DNA from 2 places in the Microbispora triticiradicis genome. Region 1 is predicted to be linked to the other one. Evidence: predicted binding sites of a transcription regulator. Region 1 holds the regulator's gene; the other holds the start of a gene.
The links. The regulator HrcA, encoded in region 1, represses chaperone genes, less so after heat shock. The targets are predictions, from matches to a motif close to TTGGCACTCTCNNNNNGAGAGTGCCAA.

Region 1 (7,119 bases):
GCTTCACCCGGATGAGCTTCGGCATGCAGAGCGCGGGCGAGCACGTCCTCACCGTCCTCGACCGGCGGCACACCCCCGGCCGGCCCGCCGAGGCCGTACGGGAGGCCCGCGCGGCCGGGTTCGAGCACGTCAACCTCGACCTGATCTACGGCACGCCGGGGGAGAGCGACGACGACTGGAGGGCCTCGCTCAAGGCCGCTCTGGCGGCCGGTCCCGACCACGTCTCGGCGTACTCCCTGATCGTGGAGGACGGCACCCGGCTCGCCGCCCGCATCCGGCGCGGCGAGCTGCCGATGCCCGAGGACGACGTGGCGGCCGACCGCTATCTCCTCGCCGAGGAGACCCTGACGGCCGAGGGCCTGAGCTGGTACGAGATCTCCAACTGGGCGGCGGGGGACGAGGCCCGCTGCCGCCACAACCTGCTCTACTGGACCGGCGGCGACTGGTGGGGGGTGGGCCCGGGGGCGCACAGCCACGTCGGCGGCACCCGCTGGTGGAACGTGAAGCACCCCGCCGCGTACGCCGCCCGCCTGGCGGACGGAACCTCCCCGGCGCACGCCCGGGAGGTGCTGACGGCGGAGGACAGGGCCGTCGAGCGCGTCATGCTGGAGCTGCGCCTCGCCTCGGGCTTCCCGCTCGCCGACCTCGCCCCCGAGGCGCGTACGGCCTGCGCGCGGGCGCTGGGGGACGGGCTGCTGGAGACCGAGGCGTTCAAGGCGGGCCGGGCCGTCCTCACGCTGCGCGGCCGGCTCCTCGCCGACGCCGTCGTACGCGACCTGACCCCTTGATCCGGCTGACCCCTCAGTCCGACTGATCGGGGGCGGTGACGAAGTCGATGAGCTCCTCGACGCGGCCGAGCAGTTCGGGCTCCAGGTCGGCGTAGGTCGTGACCCGGCCGAGGATGTGCCGCCACGCCTCCTGGGGGTCCATCCGCCAGCCCAGCGCGGCGATCACGCCCTCCTTCCAGGGCACGCCGCGCGGCACGTCCGGCCACGCCTGGATGCCGAGCGCCCGGGGCTTGACCGCCTGCCAGATGTCCACGAAGGGGTGCCCCACGACGAGCACGTCCGCGCCGGAGACCCGGGCGGCGATGCGGCTCTCCTTGGAGCCGGGCACCAGGTGGTCGACGAGCACGCCCAGCCGCCTGCCCGGCTCCGGGCCGAACTCCCCGACGATCGCGGGCAGGTCGTCGACGCCCTCCAGGAACTCGACGACGACCCCCTCGACACGCAGGTCGTGTCCCCAGATCTTCTCGACCAGCGCGGCGTCGTGGACGCCCTCGACGTAGATGCGGCTCTCCTTGGCGACCTGGGCGCGCAGCCCCCCGACCGCGATCGACCCGGAGGCGCTCCGCAGCGGGCCGGACGGCCGGGCCTGGGGACGGACCAGCGTCACCGGCCTGCCGTCGAGGAGGAACCCGGCGGGGGTCAGCGGGAACACCCGCCGCCGCCCGAAGCGGTCCTCCAGCGTCACGGCCTCCTTGTCGCAGTCCACCACCGCGCCGCAGAAACGGCCCTCGGCGTCCTCGACCACGAGATCGGGCTCGGCCGGGATCTCGGGGATCTGCCCCCGCCGTGGCCGCCGCCAGTCTCCGGAAAGCACGTCCCGCCCGTACATGCGGGGAACGCTAGCAAATCCCGGGCCGCCGGCCCGCCGGTTGCGCCCGGATTCACGGCGTGTTGCCCCTGATCGTCTGCTCGTTATCGCACGCCGAGCGGTGGTAGCCGTACACTTGGCACTCGGGAACACAGAGTGCCAGAGTCGGTGTTTCCAGGGCACAGGGAGGTGACACATTGCTCGACGACCGCAAGCTCGCCGTCCTGCGCGCCATCGTCGAGGACTACGTGTCCACCAACGAGCCGGTGGGGTCCAAGGCCCTGGCGGACAGGCACAACCTCGGCGTCTCCCCGGCGACCATCCGCAACGACATGGCGGCGCTGGAGGAGCAGGGCTACATCACGCAGCCGCACACCAGCGCCGGGCGGGTCCCGACCGACAAGGGATACCGCCTGTTCGTGGACCGGCTGTCGCAGATCAAGCCGTTGTCGGGGGCGGAGCGCAGGGCCATCGAGACGTTCCTCGCCGGGGCGGTCGACCTCGACGAGATCGTCATGCGCACGGTACGGCTGCTCGCGCAGCTCACCCGGCAGGTGGCCGTCGTACAGTATCCCTCGCTCACCAGGTCGTCGGTCCGCCACGTGGAGATCGTCCCGCTGGCGGAGCGCCGGGTCATGCTGGTGCTGATCACGAACACCGGGCGGGTCGAGCAGCGGGTGGTCGATCTGCCCGAGGCGCTCGCCGAGGACCGGATCGCGAACCTGCGCTCCGTGCTGAACGGCTGCCTCGACGGGTGCTGGCTCTCGCAGGTGCCCGAGACCGTGGCCGGCATCCCCGAACGGCTGCCGCCGGAGGAGAGGCCGGTGGTGGCGACCATCATGTCCGTGCTCCTGGAGACGCTCGTCGAGCGGCACGAGGAGAAGATCGTCTTCGGCGGTACGGCCAATCTGGCGGGCGCCGACTTCAGCGTCGGCCTGCGTGACGTGCTTGAGGCGCTGGAGGAGCAGGTCGTGCTCATGCGCCTGCTGGGCGAGACCGGCGGGCTGTCCGAACTCACCGTCAGAATCGGATCCGAGAATCCCTACAGCGGGCTGCGCGGCACCTCTATCGTGGCCGCCGGATACGGTTCGGGCGACAAGGAACTGGCCCGGCTTGGAGTGCTGGGCCCGACACGAATGGACTATCCGGTGACGATGGGTGCGGTGCGCGCGGTGGCGCGGTACGTGGGCCAGATCCTGGCGGGGTCATAAGTGTCCAACGACTACTACGCGACCCTTGGCGTCCGGCGCGACGCCAGCCAGGAAGAGATCAAGAAGGCGTATCGCCGTCTCGCCCGTGAGCTGCATCCGGACGTCAACCCCGATCCGGAGACCCAGGAGCGGTTCAAGGAGATCAACCAGGCGTACGAGGTGCTGTCCGACGCGGGCAAGCGCCGCATGTACGACATGGGCGCCGATCCGTTCGCGAGTGGCGGCGGGCCGGCCGGGGCGGGCGGCTTCGGCGGGGGCTTCCCGTTCAGCGACATCATGGACGCCTTCTTCGGTTCCGCCGGCGCCGCGCGGGGTCCCCGCTCGCGTGCCCGCCGAGGCCGCAACGCCACCATCCGGGTCGAACTGGACCTGGCGGAGTCCGCCTTCGGCACCACCCGAGAGATCGTGGTCGACACGGCCGTGGTCTGCGACGTCTGCCAGGGCTCCGGGGCGGCGTCCGGCACCCACCCCGACACCTGCGACATGTGTCACGGGCGGGGCGAGGTCTCCCAGGTCACCCGCTCGTTCCTGGGCCAGGTCATGACGTCGCGCCCCTGCCCCCAGTGCGGCGGGTACGGCAGCGTCATCCGGCACCCCTGCATGGAGTGCTCGGGCGAGGGACGGGTCAGGACCCGGCGCACGATCAAGGTGCGGATCCCGGCCGGCGTCGAGGACGGCACGCACATCCAGCTCGCGGGCGAGGGCGAGGTCGGGCCGGGCGGAGGCCCTCCGGGCGACCTGTTCCTGGAGATCGTCGAGCGGCCGCACCAGATCTTCGAACGCCGCGGCGACGACCTGCACTGCACCGTCCAGATCCCGATGACCGCCGCCGCGCTCGGCACCGTCCTGTCGATCGACACCCTCGACGGCGCGGAGGCCATCGACGTGCGGCCCGGCACCCAGGCCGGCCAGGTCATCCCCCTGTACGGCAAGGGCATCCAGCGGCTCAACGAGACCGGCCGGGGCGACCTGCTGATCCACGTGAACGTCGAGACGCCGACCAAGCTCGACCCGCAGCAGGAGGAACTCCTGCGGGAGCTGTCGAAGCTGCGCGGGGAGGAACGGCCGCCCGGCAAGTTCTCCCCGGGCCAGCAGGGCTTCTTCTCCCGCCTGCGGGACGCCTTCAACGGCCGGTGAGGTCGTGAGCGTTCCCGTGTTCCTGTCGGAGGCGGCCGGTGAGACCGGGGACACGATCGTCCTCGACGGGCCCGAGGGGCGGCACGCCGCGTCGGTGCGCCGCCTGCGGGCGGGGGAGCGGGTCGACCTCACCGACGGCGCGGGCCGGGTGGCCGAGTGCACGGTGACGTCGGCCGGCAAGGATGCGCTGACCGCCGCGGTACTGCGCCGCTACGAGGTGCCGCCCCCGCGGCCGAGGCTGGTGGTCGTGCAGGGGCTGCCCAAGGGCGACCGGGGCGAGCTCGCGGTCGAGATGATGACCGAGGCCGGGGTGGACGTGATCGTCCCCTGGGCCGCCGCCCGCTGCGTCACGCAGTGGAAGGGCGACCGGGCCGGCAAGTCGCTCGCGCGCTGGCGGAGCACGGCGCGCGAGGCGGCCAAGCAGGCCCGCCGCTTCCACCTGCCGGAGGTGACCGAGCAGGCCGCGACCGCGCGGGTCTGCTCGCTCGTCTCGGCGGCGGCGCTCGCGGTCGTGCTGCACGAGGAGGCCGCCGAGCCGCTGAGCCGCCTCACGCTGCCGGACGTCCCCGGCGACATCCTGGTGATCGTCGGCCCGGAGGGCGGCGTCACCGACGAGGAGATCGCCGGGTTCCGCGCGGCGGGAGCCGTACCGGCCCTGCTCGGCCCCACCGTGCTGCGCACCTCGACGGCGGGCGTGGCCGCGGCGGCCGTCCTGCTGGCCCGCTGCGGCCGCTGGTGAGGACCGCGATCGTCAGCAGGGGCCGTCAGGGGGTGGGGGTCTCGGCCGAGTAGGGCGTGGCCGCCTCCGTGGGCGAGGCGCTGGGGGTGGCCGAGGGCGTGACGGTCACCGTGGGCGGAGCCGACGAGGGGGCGGCGGTGTGCGTGGCCGGCGGCGGCGTGGGCCGGGTCGTCCGGGTGGGCGGGCACGTCGCGGGCAGGGTCGGGTCGGGGTCGACCACTCCGGCCCGCGCCGGGGGCGACGCGCAGGGGTCGGACGGAGACGGCGACGGCTTGGTGGCCGGGCCCGGCCGGTGCGTCGGGGACGGGCTGGTCCGCCCGTGTGACGGGCTCGGGCTGGTGGTGACGATGATCACCACTCCGGGCCGCGAGGCGGTCCCGCCGGCGGGCGGCCGCGTCACGGTCGAGCTCTGCGGGTCTTCCTCGCGGGCGTCGCCAGACACCGCGATACCGGTGCGGTCGGCGACCTGCTCGCGCAGGCCGGGGACGAGCATCACGACCGCGCCCGCCGCGAGGACGGCGCCGGCGGCCGCGGCGCCCACCCGCAGCCACAGCACGTTCCGCAGGCCGCGCAGGCCGCGCTGGTCGATGCGCCGGCGGATGATGTCGAGTCCTTCGGGAGACGGCACGACCGAGTCCGCCTCCGCGCGCAGGGCACGGCGGAGCGACTCGCCGTACTCGTCGTCGGGCGGGAAGGTCATGAGAACTGCTCCAGTGCCATGCGTAGTGCGGCCATGCCGCGGGCCGTGTGACTCTTCACCGCGCCCTTGCTGATGCCCATCGCGTGCGCGATCTCGGCCTCCGACAGGTCGCCGTAGTATCGCAGCACCAGCGCCTCGCGCTGCCGGGTGGGCAGGCCGCGGAGCGCCTCGATGACGGCCGAGCGTTCGAGCTCGCCGATCGCGCCGTTCTCGGCGCTCGGGGCGTCCGGCAGGCCCTTCGGGGCGTACTTCTCGACGACCGCGCGGTGCCGCAGCACCGAACGCGAGCGGTTCACGACCGATTGGCGAAGGTAGGCCAGTGCCTTGTCGGTGTCCCTCAGGCGCCGCCACGCTCCATGGAGAGCGACGAAGGCGTCCTGAACGACCTCTTCCGCGCTGGCCACGTCACGGACCAGCAGCACCGCGAGACGCACCAGTGACCGATAGTGAGCGCTGTAGAGCGCCGTCACGGCCATGTCGGCATCCCACCCGACGGGCACCGTCCCCAACGACCTGTCGGCCACGAGGGTCTCGGTGGTCACGTCAATAGGACGCTCGTCATCCCCGGGGGGTTTACGTTCTTCCGAATCATTAGAGGGCATGGCCCAGCGGTGTCCTCGCGCGACACTAGGGGGGTTGTCTGGTGAAGTCTCGCACAACCACAGTAGCCGCGAGGATCATTGCCGTCATCAATCGTCGTCGGCGACCGTTAGGGTGAGGCGCGTGACCGACTGCCTATTCTGCAAGATCGTGGCCAGGCAGATCCCGGCGGACATCGTCCTGGAGACCGGGCGGGCGCTCGCCTTCCGCGACGTCAACCCGCAGGCCCCGACACACGTCCTCGTCGTGCCCAAGGCCCATCACGAGAACGCCGCCGCCCTGGCCGCGGCCGACGACGGCCTCGCGGACGACCTGCTCACGGCCTGCCACGCGGTGGCCGTCCAGGAGGGCGTGGCCGAGGCGGGCTACCGAGTGGTGTTCAACACCGGGACCGGCGCCGGGCAGACGGTCTTCCACGTGCACGCGCACGTGCTCGGCGGCCGGAGCCTCACCTGGCCCCCGGGCTAGGGACGCCCTAGTAGCATGAGAGGGAACCGAGGAGGCGATCAGGGCCGCAAGGGCCGCCCATGTCCGAGTCACAGCACATCAGCCAGACCCAGGCCAAGGTAGTCATCCCCGAGGGGCAGCCGATGGTCAGCCTCCTCGGGTCGGGTGACGAGCTGCTGCGGGTCATCGAGGGCGCATTCAGCGCCGACATCCACGTACGGGGCAACGAGATCACCATCACCGGCAGTCCCGAGGAGAGCGGCGTCGTCGTCCGCCTCTTCGAGGAGCTGACGGAGCTGATCCGCTCGGGTGCCGAGCTGTCCCCCGACGCCGTCGAACGAAGCATCCACATGCTGCGGATGGCCACCGACCGCCCGGCCGAGGTCCTGTCCCTGGACATCCTGTCCTCCCGGGGCCGGACCATCCGCCCGAAGACGGTCAACCAGAAGCGGTACGTCGACGCGATCGACAGTCACACCATCGTCTTCGGCATCGGCCCCGCCGGCACCGGCAAGACGTACCTGGCGATGGCGAAGGCCGTGAAGGCCCTGCAGAACAAGCGGGTCAACCGGATCATCCTCACCCGCCCCGCCGTCGAGGCGGGGGAGCGGCTCGGGTTCCTGCCCGGCACGCTCTACGAGAAGATCGACCCCTACCTGCGGCCGTTGTACGACGCGTTGCACGACATG
Region 2 (7,119 bases), on a different contig from region 1:
CAAACCGTCTCGCCATCCGAGACAGCGGAACGGACACAGGGGACGCCGGGGTACAGTGCTGGAGGACCTTTTTCGAAGGTTCTACAACTGAAGATGCTCATCCAGAGGGGTGGAGGGACCGGCCCTGCGAAGCCCCGGCAACCTCCCCGGTGTCGAACTCGTGCCCACGAGGCCCGGCCGGGACAGGTGCCAATTCCGGCTCGCGGCCAGGGCGGTCGCGAGCGAAGATGAGGGAAAGGCCTCGCTTCATGGCGCACATCAGCACCGCGACCCCCACCACCGCCACCGACTTCGGCCCCGCCACCGGTCTGTCCTGCCGCGAGTGCGGCGCCCACTACGACCTCGGCCCGGTCTTCGCCTGTACGGAGTGTTTCGGCCCCCTTGAGGTGGCGTACGACTTCGGAGAGGTCCGCCGGGAGGACATCGCGGCGGGCCCGGCGAACATCTGGCGGTACCGCTCCCTGCTTCCCGTCCCCGCCGGGGTGGCGGACAAGCCCAACCTGCAGCCCGGCTGGACCAAGCTCGTGCGGGCCGACCGGCTGGCGGCAGAGCTGGGGCTGCGGTCGCTGCACGTCAAGGACGACTCCGGCAACCCGACCCACTCCTTCAAGGACCGGGTCGTCGCGATCGCGGTCGAGGCCGCGCGCGCCTTCGGCTTCCACACCCTGTCGTGCTCGTCCACCGGCAACCTCGCCGGCGCGGTGGGCGCCGCGGCGGCCAGGGCCGGGCTGGACTCCTGCGTGTTCATTCCCGCCGACCTCGAGGCGGCCAAGGTCACCATGGCCGCGGTGTACGGCGGCCGGCTGGTCGGCATCGACGGCACCTACGACGAGGTGAACCGCTTCTGCTCCGAGCTCATCGGCGACGAGCTGGGCGAGAAGTGGGGATTCGTCAACGTCAACCTCCGGCCCTACTACGCCGAGGGTTCCAAGACGCTGGCGTACGAGATCGCCGAGCAGCTCGGCTGGCGGCTGCCCGAGCAGATCGTCGTCCCGGTGGCCTCCGGCTCGCAGCTCACGAAGATCGACAAGGGCTTCCGCGAGCTGATCAAGCTCGGCCTGGTCGAGGAGCGGCCGTACCGGATCTTCGGCGCGCAGGCCGAGGGCTGCTCGCCGGTCTCCCGCGCGTTCAAGGCCGGGCAGGACGTGGTGCAGCCGGTCAAGCCGGACACCATCGCCAAGTCGCTGGCCATCGGCAACCCGGCGGACGGGCCGTACGTGCTCGACATCGCCCGTCGTACGGGCGGCGCGGTGGAGGACGTGAACGACGGCGAGGTGGTCGAGGCGATCCGCCTGCTGGCCCGGACCGAGGGCATCTTCGCCGAGACCGCGGGCGGCGTCACGGTCGGCGTGCTGCGCAAGCTCGTGCACGAGGGCCGCCTCGACCCCGAGGCCGAAACCGTGGTGCTGAACACCGGCGACGGTCTCAAGACACTTGACGCGGTGGCCGAGCAGGCCCGTCCGTCCGCGGTCATCCGCCCCTCCCTCGACGCCTTCCGTGCGGCATTCGCCAACTGAAAGCGTTATCACAGGCCCATCGGCAGCAACGAAAGCGAGTGAACAATGAGCGTTTCCGTGCGGATTCCGACGATTCTGCGGACGTACACCAACGGCGTCGCGGAGGTAAGCGGGGAGGGGGGAACGCTCCGCGAGGTCCTGCAGAAGCTGGATGCGGACTATCCGGGCATCGGAGGTCGAATCCTGGATGAGACGGGCAAGATCCGGCGTTTTGTCAACGTCTATGTCGGAGAAGAGGACGTCCGTTTCGCCGATGGGCTGGACACCGCCACACCGGACGGGGTACAGATTTCGGTCATCCCCGCCGTCGCCGGGGGCTGAGCCGCGACACCGCCGCCGGGCACCTGACATGCACTTCTCTCGCCGGGGAAGTGAGATGTCGCCACAGCGAATGGTGAAGCTCTCAACCTTTCGGTAGAAAAGTGAATAATCGTCTGTACCGCTTTGAGCGAACGCGCCGTAGTAGTTTGCGGATTGACTCTGTTGTTCTACGCCTTGACACGGGTATGGTCGAAGACGATCGACAAAACCGGGGGCTTCTTGGGTGTGGTCCCCAGCCCAGCAAGAGGAGTCGGAAGTGGCGCAGGGCACCGTCAAATGGTTTAACGCGGACAAGGGCTACGGCTTCATCGCGGTAGACGGTGGGAAGGACGTGTTCGTCCATTACTCGGCAATCATGATGGACGGCTACAAGGCCCTCGAGCAGGGTCAGCGGGTTGAGTTCGACATCACGCAGGGGCAGAAGGGCCCGCAGGCGGAGGCCGTACGGGCCGTCTGATCCCGTCAAGCGACCATTGGAGGCCCGGTCCGCGTTCCGCGGGCCGGGCCTTCGGCTCGTCCGGGCTCGTCCGGGTGTTCGGGAACCTCGTCCAAGCTGGTCAGAGTGGCTTCCGCTTGCACTCTCGGGGGTAGAGTGCTAAATACTTGTTTGGCACTCTGAGGTCGAGAGTGACAACAACCGGGATCGGGGCGATGGGGCTCGCGCAGGGATAGCGGGTCCACGCCGTCGCGGGCGTCGGCTCGGTCCGTTGAAGACACCCTGCTACTGGGAGGTCTAGCCTAATGGCAGCCAAGATGATCGCGTTTGACGAGGACGCCCGGCGCGGTCTCGAGCGCGGTATGAACCAGCTCGCCGACGCCGTGAAGGTGACCCTCGGCCCCAAGGGCCGCAACGTCGTGCTGGAGAAGAAGTGGGGCGCCCCCACGATCACCAACGACGGTGTCTCCATCGCCAAGGAGATCGAGCTCGAGGACCCGTGGGAGAAGATCGGCGCCGAGCTGGTCAAGGAAGTCGCGAAGAAGACCGACGACGTCGCCGGTGATGGCACGACGACGGCCACCGTGCTCGCCCAGGCGCTGGTCCGCGAGGGTCTGCGTAACGTCGCCGCCGGCGCCAACCCGATGTCGCTGAAGAAGGGCATCGAGGCCGCCGTCGAGCGCGTCAGCGAGGAGCTGTCGAAGCTCGCCAAGGACGTGGAGACCAAGGAGCAGATCGCCTCCACGGCCTCCATCTCCGCCGCCGACCCGGAGATCGGCGCGCTCATCGCCGAGGCGATGGACAAGGTGGGCAAGGAAGGCGTCATCACCGTCGAGGAGAGCAACACCTTCGGTCTGGAACTGGAGCTCACCGAGGGCATGCGCTTCGACAAGGGCTACGTGTCCGGCTACTTCGTGACCGACCCCGAGCGCATGGAGGCGGTCTTCGAGGACGCCTACATCCTCATCGCCAACCAGAAGATCTCGGCGAACAAGGACCTGCTCCCGCTGCTCGACAAGGTCGTGCAGTCCGGCAAGCCGCTGGTCCTCCTCGCCGAGGACGTCGAGGGCGAGGCCCTGGCGACCCTGGTCGTCAACAAGATCCGTGGCCTGTTCAAGTCCGTGGCCGTCAAGGCCCCCGGCTTCGGCGACCGCCGCAAGGCCATGCTGCAGGACATCGCGATCCTGACCGGCGGCCAGGTCATCTCCGAGGAGGTCGGTCTCAAGCTGGAGAACGCCACCCTCGACCTGCTCGGCCGCGCCCGCAAGATCGTCGTCACCAAGGACGAGACCACGATCGTCGACGGCGCCGGTGACGCCGAGCAGATCTCCGGCCGTGTGAACGAGATCCGCGCCGAGATCGACCGCACCGACTCCGACTACGACCGCGAGAAGCTCCAGGAGCGTCTCGCCAAGCTGGCGGGCGGCGTCGCCGTCATCAAGGCCGGCGCGGCGACCGAGGTCGAGCTCAAGGAGCGCAAGCACCGCATCGAGGACGCCGTCCGCAACGCCAAGGCCGCGGTCGAGGAGGGCATCGTCCCCGGCGGTGGCGTAGCCCTGCTGCAGGCCGGCGCCAACGCGTTCGACAAGCTGGAGGTCAACGGCGACGAGGCGACCGGCGCGGCGATCGTCCGCAAGGCGCTCGAGGAGCCGCTGAAGCAGATCGCCGTCAACGCCGGCCTCGAGGGCGGCGTCGTGGTGGAGAAGGTCCGCAACCTGCCCGCGGGCGAGGGCCTCAACGCCGCGTCCGGCGAGTACGTCAACATGTTCGAGTCGGGCATCATCGACCCGGCCAAGGTCACCCGCTCGGCGCTGCAGAACGCGGCGTCCATCGCGGCCCTGTTCCTCACGACCGAGGCCGTCATCGCCGAGAAGCCCGAGAAGGAGAAGGCCCCCGCCATGCCCGGCGGCGGCGACATGGACTTCTGAGTCCTGCTCTCCCGCTTCACCAGGAAGGGCGGTTCCCCCTCGGGGGAGCCGCCCTTTTCCCTTGCGCCCGGTCTCCCCAAGTGCATGGGCGCCGGGCGGTCAGCCCTGCCGCCACTGTTTCAGGACCTGCCGGAAGGCCTCGCTCACGAGGGCGAGAAGTTCGGCGGAGGACCCGAAGCGGGCGCCCGCCGGGGTCGTGGCCCCGAGAATCTCGGCTCCGCGCTGTGACGCGGCCGCCAGGGCCTCGTTCATCCGCAGAGAGGCGAGGATGGACCGCACCCAGATCTCGTCGTCGATGACATAGCGTTCACGCCGCGCGCCGGGAACCCGCTCCCGCCTGAGCATTCCCTGCTGTTCGAGGAAGGCGACGGCGTGCGAGACCGACGCCGGGCTGACGCGAAGCCGCTCAACCAGGTCGGCGGCGGTGAGAGCGCCGGAATCGGTGACGTACAGGCAGGTCAGCACCCTGGCCTCCATCCGGGGCAGCCCCTGCTCCACGAGGAGGGCGGTGAAGGACTCCGTGAAGTCCCGCACCGCCTGGGGATCACGCCCATGGCCGCCGTCGGGGACCGGCGGCGTCGGAGGCTGTGCCTGCCTGTGGCGGCGCGCACGGTGCCGCGTGGCCTCGTGCGCCCGGTCCGCCCCGTAGTCGCCCGGTCCGCCGTTCCGGGTGACCTCCCGCATGATGGTCGAGGCGGGACGTCCCAGCCGCCGGCCGATCTCCGCGTATCCGAGTCCCTCGGCCAGCCCCGCGGCGATGTGCTGACGGTCCTCGTTGGTGAGTCTGCCTCCGGGCACGGCAATCGTCTCCTGTCTGCCGGCATGCGCGGCTCCGCGCCCGCACACCCGCCGCACAGTATGCATTCACTCTGAGCCCATTGCAAAGCGCGGCTGTCCACCTATTGCATTCAGTGCCACGGTCATTGCAAGAAGGAATAGTAAGCCCATGTCTGGCTGGGCGTACTGCCGAAAAGTTTGTTGACTGATCCGTGAATGCAATGTAGCTTTGCGACCGTTCAGAGATTCGCGAACAATGCTGGATAGGGCGGTTCATGATGCATAACGGCAACGGCGGCTTCTCCGCGGCGGGGCTGCGCAGACTGCACGAGGTGCTGGCACGGCACGTCGACTCGGGACGGATTCCCGGGCTCGTCGCCCTGGTCGGCCGGGGCGAGGAGACGCACGTCGAGGCGATCGGGACGATGTGCCACGACGGCGGTGCGCCGATGCGCCGCGACACGATCTTCCGGATGGCCTCGACGTCCAAGCCGGTCTCCGTCGCGGCGGCGATGGTCCTGCTCGACGAGTGCCGGCTGCGGCTGGACGACCTGGTGGAGCAGTGGCTGCCGGAACTGGCCGACCGGCGGGTGCTGAAGCGGATCGACGGCCCGCTGGACGACACCGTGCCGGCGCGGCGGCCGATCACCGTACGAGACCTGCTCACCTCCACGTTCGGGCTCGGCATGGACATGACGTCGCTCGGCACCCCGATCATGGGCGCGGTCTTCGAGCAGGGGCTCACACCCGACCTGCCGGTGCCGATGCCCGAGCCGGACGAGTGGATCCGCCGTCTCGGCACGCTTCCGCTGATGCACCAGCCCGGAGAGCGCTGGCAGTACCACATCAGCAGCGATCTACTCGGCGTGCTCGTCGCCAGGGTCACGGGCCGGTCGTTCGAGACGTTCCTGCGGGAACGCGTCTTCGAGCCGCTGGGGATGAAGGACACCGGTTTCCACGTGCCCGCCGACAAGATCGACCGGCTGCCGACCCTCTACGCCCCCGACCCCGGGACCGGAGAGTTCACCGTGTGGGACGAGGCCGAGGGGGGCCGATGGAGTCGGCCTCCGGCGTTCCAGGGCGGCGGTGGCGGGCTGGTCTCCACCGTCGACGACTACCACGCCTATTTCCGGATGCTGCTGAACGGCGGGAGGCACCGGGGCGAACGGATCCTGTCCCGGCCCGCCGTCGAGCTGATGACCACCAACCGCCTCACTCCCGAGCAGAACGCCGCCCGCACCGCCATGGCCGCCGACAACGTCCATGTGTCCTTCGGCCAGGGGCAGCACGGCGGCTGGGGCATGGGGATGGCAGTGCGCACCTACCGCGGCGACTACGCGTCCGTCGGCCAGTTCGGCTGGGACGGCGGAAGCGGCACCTCGACCTACGCCGACCCGGACAAGCAGCTCACCGGAATCCTGCTCACCCAGGTCGGGATGTCGACCCCGGACTCGGCGCGGCTCATCCACGACTTCTGGACCACGCTCTACCAGGCGATCGACGACTGACCTCCACGGCTCAGGTGAGGCGCCTGACCCAGCGGGCGCAGTCGGTCTGCATCGTGTATCCCGCCGCCGTCCAGGCGTGGTGCGCCAGGGCGTTGTCGTTGAGGACCATCGCGTCGACCCGGAACGCGCCGTACTTCCGGAACCGCTCCTCGGCGGCCCGGATCAGCTGCGATCCGATGCCCTTGCGCCGCTCGGAGGGGTCGACGGCGAGCCGGTAGAGGCTCGCCCGCCAGCCGTCCCAGCCCGCGATGAGCGTGCCGACCACGCGGCCGCCGATCTCGGCGATCAGCAGCGCCTCGGGATCACGCTCGACCAGCGCCGCGACCTTGGCGGCGTCGTCGTGCCGGTCGGTGTTCTCCGCGGCCTCCAGCCAGAACCGCAGCACGGCGTCGACGTCGCCGGGACCGCCGTACCGCAGGGTGACCTCGCTCATGCCGGCTCCTCACTCATGTCAGCTCCGGGGGTAGATCGTGGGCGTGCAGGATGGTCAGGGACGTCACGGCCCGGGTGAGGACGACGTAGAGGCGGGCGAGCCCCCGGTCCTCGGCGGCCACGATGCCGGCGGGCTCGGTCACGATCACGTGGTCGTACTCCAGGCCCTTCGCGAGCGTGGCCGGCACCAGCAGTACCCG

Region 2: groL (chaperonin GroEL) is a predicted target of HrcA. The motif match lies at 2,446-2,472, and genes of this name have one in related genera.

What each region holds. Positions count from the first base shown of each region.
Region 1 is NZ_VANP01000006.1:292,592-299,710, reverse strand. It holds gene hemW (radical SAM family heme chaperone HemW) at 1-788, shown strand, start outside; gene FED44_RS18105 (DUF3097 domain-containing protein) at 802-1,617, opposite strand; gene hrcA (heat-inducible transcriptional repressor HrcA) at 1,794-2,807, shown strand; gene dnaJ (molecular chaperone DnaJ) at 2,808-3,944, shown strand; gene FED44_RS18090 (16S rRNA (uracil(1498)-N(3))-methyltransferase) at 3,949-4,683, shown strand; gene FED44_RS35835 (hypothetical protein) at 4,709-5,383, opposite strand; gene FED44_RS18085 (SigE family RNA polymerase sigma factor) at 5,380-5,859, opposite strand; gene FED44_RS18080 (histidine triad nucleotide-binding protein) at 6,107-6,451, shown strand; gene FED44_RS18075 (PhoH family protein) at 6,511-7,119, shown strand, end outside.
Region 2 is NZ_VANP01000008.1:366,519-373,637, reverse strand. It holds SAM riboswitch class I at 95-234, shown strand; gene thrC (threonine synthase) at 249-1,517, shown strand; gene FED44_RS22505 (MoaD/ThiS family protein) at 1,563-1,838, shown strand; gene FED44_RS22500 (cold-shock protein) at 2,095-2,295, shown strand; gene groL (chaperonin GroEL) at 2,580-4,202, shown strand; gene FED44_RS22490 (GbsR/MarR family transcriptional regulator) at 4,302-5,000, opposite strand; gene FED44_RS22485 (serine hydrolase domain-containing protein) at 5,258-6,487, shown strand; gene FED44_RS22480 (GNAT family N-acetyltransferase) at 6,498-6,920, opposite strand; gene FED44_RS22475 (HelD family protein) at 6,934-7,119, opposite strand, start outside.